DNA from 2 places in the Faecalibacterium sp. 7 genome. Region 2 is predicted to be linked to the other one. Evidence: predicted binding sites of a transcription regulator. Region 2 holds the regulator's gene; the other holds the start of a gene.

Region 1 (3,814 bases), 1.5 Mb from region 2:
CGGTTCCGGCTGCTTGGGCGGCTGGGGCGCAGCACCGCGCACCACAAGGGTAGCAGTGCGGTTGTCGATGTAGGCGTCGGCACCAAAGTAACCGTGGGAAATGGCGCTTTCCACCGCAGCACGCCCCTTTGCGGCATCGATGCCTGCGGCGGCAAACAACTCGTCCAGCGGGATGTTGTCGCGGTCGCCTGCGATCTTGTCCAGCAGGCGTTCCAGCTTGCGGGTGCGGTCCATGCGCAGGCCGGTCAGCAGAGCAGCGCCGCCGCCCAGCATCTGGGCGATGGCTGTAAACGCCTCCATCATGCTGTCAGCACCATCCATGAACAGGGTGCTGAAGCCTGCAAACAGAAAGACGGCACCGCCGATGGTGCACAGGGTGGTAAGGAGCTTGTGCCGCTCCTTGGCATCCTTCTGCTCTTTGGTGGGAACATCGTGGCCGTAAGTTGGCTCGGTTTCCTGCCGGGGTGCCGTCTGCGCAGGGGCGGGGCCGAGGTCGGAACGATAGTCTGCCTGCGCCTGTGCAGCGGCTTTTTCTTCTTTTTCGGCGTTTTTATCGATGCTTTTTAAGATGAACAGCAGCACGCCCAGCGGTGCCGACATGGCAAACACAATAAAAATGGCAATGGTAGGGATATGCGCAAAATAGTGCTTCTTTGGCTGCATGGATAAGACCTCTCAATGTATCAAAAACAGTTCAAAACAGAAAAAGACCGCGTTCCACTCTATTATAGCGGAGCACGGTCTTTTTGTTAAGGGGTAAATATCGATGCGTGCGAAAACAGCAGGGGAGTAAGACCGCTGTTTTCCGGGAAACGTTACTTCATCAGGCTGCAGACGGCCTCCGCGTAAGCGGCAGGGTCATCCACCGGCAGGCCTTCAATGAGCTGCGCCTGTGCATACAGCAGAGCGCTGTACTTCTTGAGCTTGTCGGTGTCACCTGCCTCCTGTGCGGCCTTGAGCACGGCAAACACGGGGTGGTTGACATTCAGCTCCAGCACCTTGTCACTCTTCACGCCCTCGCTGCCGGGCTGCTTGGACAGCACCTTTTCCATTTCGATGGACAGCGGGCCGTCGGCACTCAGACACACGGGGTGATCCTTCAGACGGGTGGAGACCTTGACCTCCTTCACCTTGCCGTCCAGAGCATCCTTCATAGTGTCGAACAGAGCCTTGTTCTCGGCGGTGGCATCCTCGGCGGCCTTCTTCTCTTCCTCGGTCTCAAGGCCCAGATCGCCGCTGTTGACATTCTTGAACTCCACAGTGCCGTCCTTGCCCTCGGCATCCTTGCGGGGATAGCTGCGCAGGATCTGCAGGCAGAACTCATCCACATCCTCGGTCAGCAGCAGGACGTCATAGCCCTTATCCATGACCAGCTCAGCGGCGGGCAGCTTTGCCAGACGGTCGGTAGAATCACCGGCAGCAAAGTAGATATACTTCTGCTCAGCGGGCATCTTGTCCACATACTCCTGCAGAGTGACCATCTTCTGCTCTTTGGCAGACCAGAACAGCAGCAGGTCGCGCAGCAGCTCGGCGTGCATGCCGTAGTCGGAGTAAGCACCGAACTTGATCTGACGGCCGAACTCCTTCCAGAATTCCTCGTACTTCTGGCGGTCGTTGGCCAGCATGGCGTGCAGCTCGTTCTTGATCTTCTTTTCCAGAGCGTTGTGGATCAGCTTGAGCTGGTTGTCCTTCTGCAGCATCTCGCGGCTGATATTCAGGCTCAGATCCTGACTGTCCACGATGCCCTTGACGAAGCTGAAGTAATCGGGCAGCAGGTCGGCGCACTTCTCCATGATGAGCACGCCGGATGCGTACAGAGCAAGACCCTTCTCGTAATCCTTGGTGTAGAAATCGTAGGGGCGGTGGCTGGGTACGAACAGCAGGGCGTTGTAGTTCGCGGTGCCCTCGGTGCGGCTGACGATGACACGGGCGGGGTCGGTATAATCGTTGAACTTCTCTTTATAGAAGCTGGCGTACTCTTCGTCGGTCACTTCGCTCTTCTGCTTTTTCCAGATGGGCACCATGCTGTTCAGGGTCTCCAGCTCGGTGTAGCTCTCCCACTCGGGCTTGTAATCCTCGGGCTTGGGGTCCGGTTCCGGCTTCTGGCGCTCGTGCTGGCGCTCCATCTGGATGGGGTAGCGCACATAGTCGCTGTACTTCTTGACGATGGCAACAATGCCGTATTCATCCAGGAAATTATCGTAGTGGTCGGTCTCGGTGTCCGGCTTGATGTGCAGGATGATCTGGGTGCCGGCGGTGTCCTTCTGGGCGGGGGTCATTTCGTAGCCGTCCACGCCGGAGGACTCCCACTGCCATGCTTCATCCGAGTCATAGGCCTTGGAAATGACCGTGACCTTGTCGGCAACCATGAAGGAGGAGTAGAAGCCCACGCCGAACTGACCGATGATGTCGATGTTCTCGTCCTTGTTGTCTTTCTTGAAGTCCAGAGAACCGGAGTGGGCGATGGTGCCCAGATTCTGTTCCAGTTCCTCTTTGGTCATGCCGATGCCGTTATCCTCGATGGTCAGGATGCGGTTATCCTTGTCGCGGGTGATGAGGATGCGGAAATCACCCTTGTTCATGCCCACGGAGGGATCGGTCAGACTCTTATAGTAGAGCTTATCAATGGCATCCGATGCGTTGGAGATCAGCTCCCGCAGGAAGATCTCCTTATTGGTGTAGATGGAGTTGATCATCATATCCATCAGTTTTTTGCTTTCAGCCTGAAATTCTTTCTTAGCCATAATGCAAGACCTCTTTTTATCTGTATTCAGTGCCGGGCACTCGGGAAGCTGGAATACCTCGGAATGCTTAGCACTCATAACTTTCGAGTGCTAATATACACCGCTTCCCGGCAAAAATCAAGGGCTTTCATAAAAAGTTTAAAAATCGGAAGCGGCCTGCGGTCTGTGCAGACCTTTTGTGCCTGCCAATTAAAACGGAACTGCCATTATAGATGACCGTGGTGCACACAAAGACGGGTTTAAATCGTATTTCAAATGAAAACGTTTTGTGCTATAATGAACCCCGAAGATCATTTCCGAAGGGGGAGTATCATGCAGCTGAAGCAGCTGGAACTGGAAGGCGGCGGAACGCTGACTGTTTATCTGCGGGATTCCTGCGAACGGATGCCGAAGGCCATCGACCGGCCTTTGGTGCTGGTGGTGCCCGGCGGCGGCTATACCCACGTCAGCGCCCGGGAGGGCGACCCGGTTGCACTGCAGTTTGCAGCAGCGGGATATCATGCCGCTGTGCTGGACTACGCCATCTGCGAACAGGCGAAGGACGGTCTGCCGCTGCGCCAGCTGGCACAGGCCATCGGCCTTGTGCGGCAGCACGCGGCCGGGTGGCATATCCTGCCGGAAAACAATCGCAGTGTGCGGCTTTTCGGCGGGCGGCCATCTGGCACTTTCCGGTGCTGTGCTGGACATTCCCGGGGAGCGCGCCCAGCCCCGGCCCGATGCGGTGATCCTGGGCTATCCGGTGATCACCGCAGGACAGTATGCCCACCGCGGCAGCTTTGTGCAGCTGGCGGGCAGCACCGACCCGGCGGCACAGCAGGCATTCGGTCTGGAGGATAAGATCACGCCGCAGACGCCGCCGGTGTTCGTGTGGGCCACCATGGAGGACGCCACCGTTCCGGTGGAAAACACACTGATGCTGGTGAGCGCCCTGCACAGGGCAGGTGTGCCCTGCGAGGCGCATCTGTTTGAAAAGGGGGTGCACGGCACCAGCATCAGCACCGCAGAGGTGGATCAGCCCAGCCGCCACCGGCATCACTGGGTGGAACTGGCAGTGGAATGGCTGGGAGACA
Region 2 (3,814 bases):
ATGCCAGAGAAGCGGCAGTGGGCTCGTTGATGATACGCTTGACGTTCAGGCCTGCAATGGTGCCTGCGTCCTTGGTAGCCTGACGCTGGCTGTCGTTGAAGTAGGCAGGAACGGTGATGACGGCCTCGGTAACGGACTCGCCCAGATAAGCCTCGGCGTCAGCCTTCAGCTTCTGCAGGATCATAGCGCTGACCTGCTGGGGAGTGTACTCCTTGCCGTTCAGGGTCACCTTGTGATCGGTGCCCATGAAACGCTTGATGGAAGCGACGGTGTTCTCGGGGTTGGTGATGGCCTGACGCTTTGCGACCTGACCCACCAGACGATCGCCGGTCTTGGTAAAGCCGACCACAGACGGGGTGGTGCGTGCACCCTCAGAGTTTGCGATAACAACGGGCTCGCCGCCCTCCATGACAGCCACGCAGCTGTTGGTAGTACCAAGGTCGATACCAATGATCTTACTCATAATGAAAACTCCTCTCGAAAGAACAAATCGTATTGTTTATGTGATGCTCAAATGTTTGTAAGCGGATGTTATATTCAAAACCCCTGCGGGTTTCTGCATTGTTACTCGGCCACCACAACGGTCGCATGGCGGACGATCTTATCGCCCAGCCTGTAACCCTTCTGGTAGACCGTGATGACGGTGCCGCTCTCCTGTCCGTCCGGGGCGGGGATCTGCTGCACCGCGTTCATGAAGTTGGGGTCAAAGGGCTTGCCCAGCGCTTCGATCTCCTCCACATGGAGGACGTCCAGCGCCTTGGCGGCTTTGTCCAGCGTCATGGTCACACCCTTTTTGTAGTTCTCGTCGGTGGTGGGGGCGTTGGCCGCCATCTCCAGCGTGTCCAGAATGGGGATGATCTGGTTCACCGCAAAGGAAATGCCATCGTTGAACTTCTGGTCGGCTTCGCGGGTGGAGCGCTTGCGGTAGTTCTCGTACTCGGCAGCCATGCGCAGCAGCTGGTCTTTGGCCTGTGCAGCATTGGCTTCGGCCGCGTCCAGCTTTGCCTTTACGGCTTCCAGCTCGCGGGCCTTCTTGTTGAACCAGCCGCCATCCTTCTTCTTATCATCCTTCGGGTCGGCAGCTTCAGCAGCAGGTTCCTGTTCGGGTGCTGCCTGCTGGGCCTTTTCCTCGGGAGCCGTTTCGGGCTGCTCCGCTTCCTGAGCCGGAGCCGTCTTTTTTGCTTCTTCGCTCATTCCAGATCCTCCTTATAGATCACAGTCCGCCGGGGTACGGCAGCCTGTGGGGTGTCTTTTCGTTTGCCGCTCATGCCCTCGCCCAGCTGGTCTGCAAAATAATGCAGCAGCGGCATCAGTTTCTGGAAGGGCATCCGGGTGGGGCCGATCAATGCAATGGAGCCCCACAGGCCTCCGCCCACCAGATACCGGTCACTCACGATGCACAGGCCCGGATCTGCGGTTCCAGTCCTCGCCCAGCAGCACGCTCTCGCTGCGGTCTGTCGGGGGAGCGATCAGGGCCGCTGCCTCTTCTTCGTCGTTCAGCAGGGTAAGGATGTCACCCACCTTGCCGTCCAGCTGAGGCCAGTCCAGCAGATACTGCTCACCGCCCAGAAATACGTGGGGCTTGACGGAATCCTGCAGGATGGCCGCCGCCGCGCTGATGACAGGCACCAGCTCCGGGTCGATCTGGCTGCACAGCTCTGCCAGCAGCCGGGGCGAAAGATCCACCGGCGCCACAAAGGTGAGGTTGCGGTTCAGCAATGCGGCAAGAGCCGCTGCATTCTCGCGGGAGAGGCCGGTGCGTACCCGCGCCACACGGGTGCGGACGTAACCGGCAGTTGTTACAGCCAGCACAGCGGCTGCGCTGCGGCCCACCTGAACAACTTCATAGTGGGCAATGCACAGATCCTCTGCACACGGGGTGCTGATGGCGGCGGTGCAGCCGCTGATGGCGGCCAGCGCCCGGGCTGCACCCTGCGCCAGCTTTTCCGGCTCGTGGTCGAGGCTTGCGAACACCGCATCCACACGGGCGCGGCTCACGCGGTCCAGCGGCTGATCGTCGGTCAGCAGATTATCAAGGTAGTAGCGGTAGCCCTTGGCACTGGGCACACGGCCCGCGCTGGTGTGGGGCTGCTCCAGCAGGCCCAGCTTTGTCAGCGCCGCCATTTCATTGCGGAGCGTTGCGCTGGAAACTGCCATGTCAAAGTAGTTTGCCAGCACGCTGCTGCCAACGGGCTCGCCTTCGAGACCATACAGCGCCACGATCGCCTGCAAGACTCGCTGCTTGCGTGCATCCATCGTCATAGCGCCTGCCTCCTTTTTGCGTTTGCTTTGTTTGTTTAGCACTCCTTGTTCCTGAGTGCTAAGACCATTATAGCCAATTTTCCGGTGCTGTCAAGCCCCTTGGAAAAATGTTATCAAAGATTCATAATTCTGTCATAAAAAGAGGTGTGGCCTCGGCAGTACGTCAGGCTTTCCGGTTTGCCAAAGCGTCTGAGGGGGCAAGCCCGCTTCCCGCTGCGCCGCGCTTTCGCAGAAAGCAGCGCCGCAAATGCCGTTTGCCGTCACGACCCCCCACCCGTGAAAACGCAATGCCGAGCGGTCCGCAGACCGCCCGGCATTGCTCTATTATAAATAATTTTTCCGCTGAATATGCAACGGCGACGACTGCGGCCTGCGGCCGAAGCAGGGAGGAGCTGTTGGGGCCGTGGCCAGCAGGATGCAAGGCCCGCTCAAGGGCCGTAGCAGCCGCTGGGTGCCACAACTCGTCCAAAGCAGCGCGGCGCGCATTCAAAATCGTCCCGCCTTACTCCTCCATCTGTCTGGCCAGAAACGCTGCCGCCACATTCACCGCCTTGAGCTGGGCGGCATCCGGCACAGCGGTGCGGTCTTCGGTCAGCAGACCCACCACGCCGATCACATCGCCCGACGCAATGATGGGTGCGGCGCACAGCACCACCCGGGGCGAGCCCTCGCAGGGCAGGATGCATTTTTCCGCAACGCCCTCGCACTGGTACAGCCTGCGGCCATCCATCAGCTTTTCCAGCGGCTGGCTGATGCTGCGGTCGGCCAGCTCCCGCCGGCCGCTCCCGCTCACCGTGAGGATGCGGTCCCGGTCTGCCACAAAGGTGGTAAGCGCAAAGCTTTTGCTCAGCACCTCGGTGTATTGGGCCGCCACTGCGTTCATTTCGCCAATGGGGGAATACTTTTTAAAGATCACCTCGCCGTCGCCTGTCGTGAAGATCTCCAGCGGGTCGCCGCGGCGGATGCGCTGGGTGCGGCGGACCTTTGGGGATCACCACCCGTCCCAGCTCGTCGATGCGGCGCACGATACCTGTTGCTTTCATTGTTGGCTCCTCCGTTTCCTTGAAAATGCCTGCACCTCTAGTATCTGTCAGCCCGGGCAATTTATACCTACGGAAAGCTGCCCCTTCGTTGCGTTTCCGGCAGGGTTCTGCTACAATGATACAAAAAGCCGTTTTCATAAGCACAGCACCCCGCTTATGAGGACAGCTTCTGAAATTCTGCTGAGAAAGGCAGGTGTCAGGATGCCGAACATCCTCATTCTGGGCGGCGGTGCCGCCGGGCTGGCCGCCGGGCTGGCCGCCGCACAAAGTGCACCCCGCGCACAGGTGGTCGTGCTGGAACGTAACCCAAGGCCTGGCAAAAAGCTGCTGGCCACCGGCAACGGCCGCTGCAATCTGGACAACACCGGCATCGCGCCGGAGCGGTATTTAACAGCCGACCCGGCGGCGCTGCTCCCGCTGCTGGACGCTGTGAATGCAGCCGACCCGCTGGGCTGGTTCCGCGCTCTGGGGCTCTATACCCGCACCGACGAAGCGGGGCGCATCTATCC

What was found. The regulator HrcA, encoded in region 2, represses chaperone genes, less so after heat shock. The targets are predictions, from matches to a motif close to TGTTAGCACTCNNNNNNNNNGAGTGCTAACA.
Region 1: a site for HrcA is predicted at 2,810-2,840, ahead of htpG (molecular chaperone HtpG). Genes of this name have one in related genera too.

The regions. Positions count from the first base shown of each region.
Region 1 is NZ_CP186911.1:2,124,042-2,127,855, forward strand. It holds gene ACKXF7_RS10715 (5-bromo-4-chloroindolyl phosphate hydrolysis family protein) at 1-663, opposite strand, end outside; gene htpG (molecular chaperone HtpG) at 816-2,744, opposite strand; gene ACKXF7_RS10725 (alpha/beta hydrolase) at 3,214-3,814, shown strand, end outside.
Region 2 is NZ_CP186911.1:647,612-651,425, forward strand. It holds gene dnaK (molecular chaperone DnaK) at 1-463, opposite strand, end outside; gene ACKXF7_RS03325 (nucleotide exchange factor GrpE) at 565-1,194, opposite strand; gene ACKXF7_RS03330 (hypothetical protein) at 1,191-1,394, opposite strand; gene ACKXF7_RS03335 (heat-inducible transcriptional repressor HrcA) at 1,387-2,262, opposite strand; partial or broken gene ACKXF7_RS03340 (stage V sporulation T C-terminal domain-containing protein) at 2,765-3,305, opposite strand; gene ACKXF7_RS03345 (aminoacetone oxidase family FAD-binding enzyme) at 3,507-3,814, shown strand, end outside.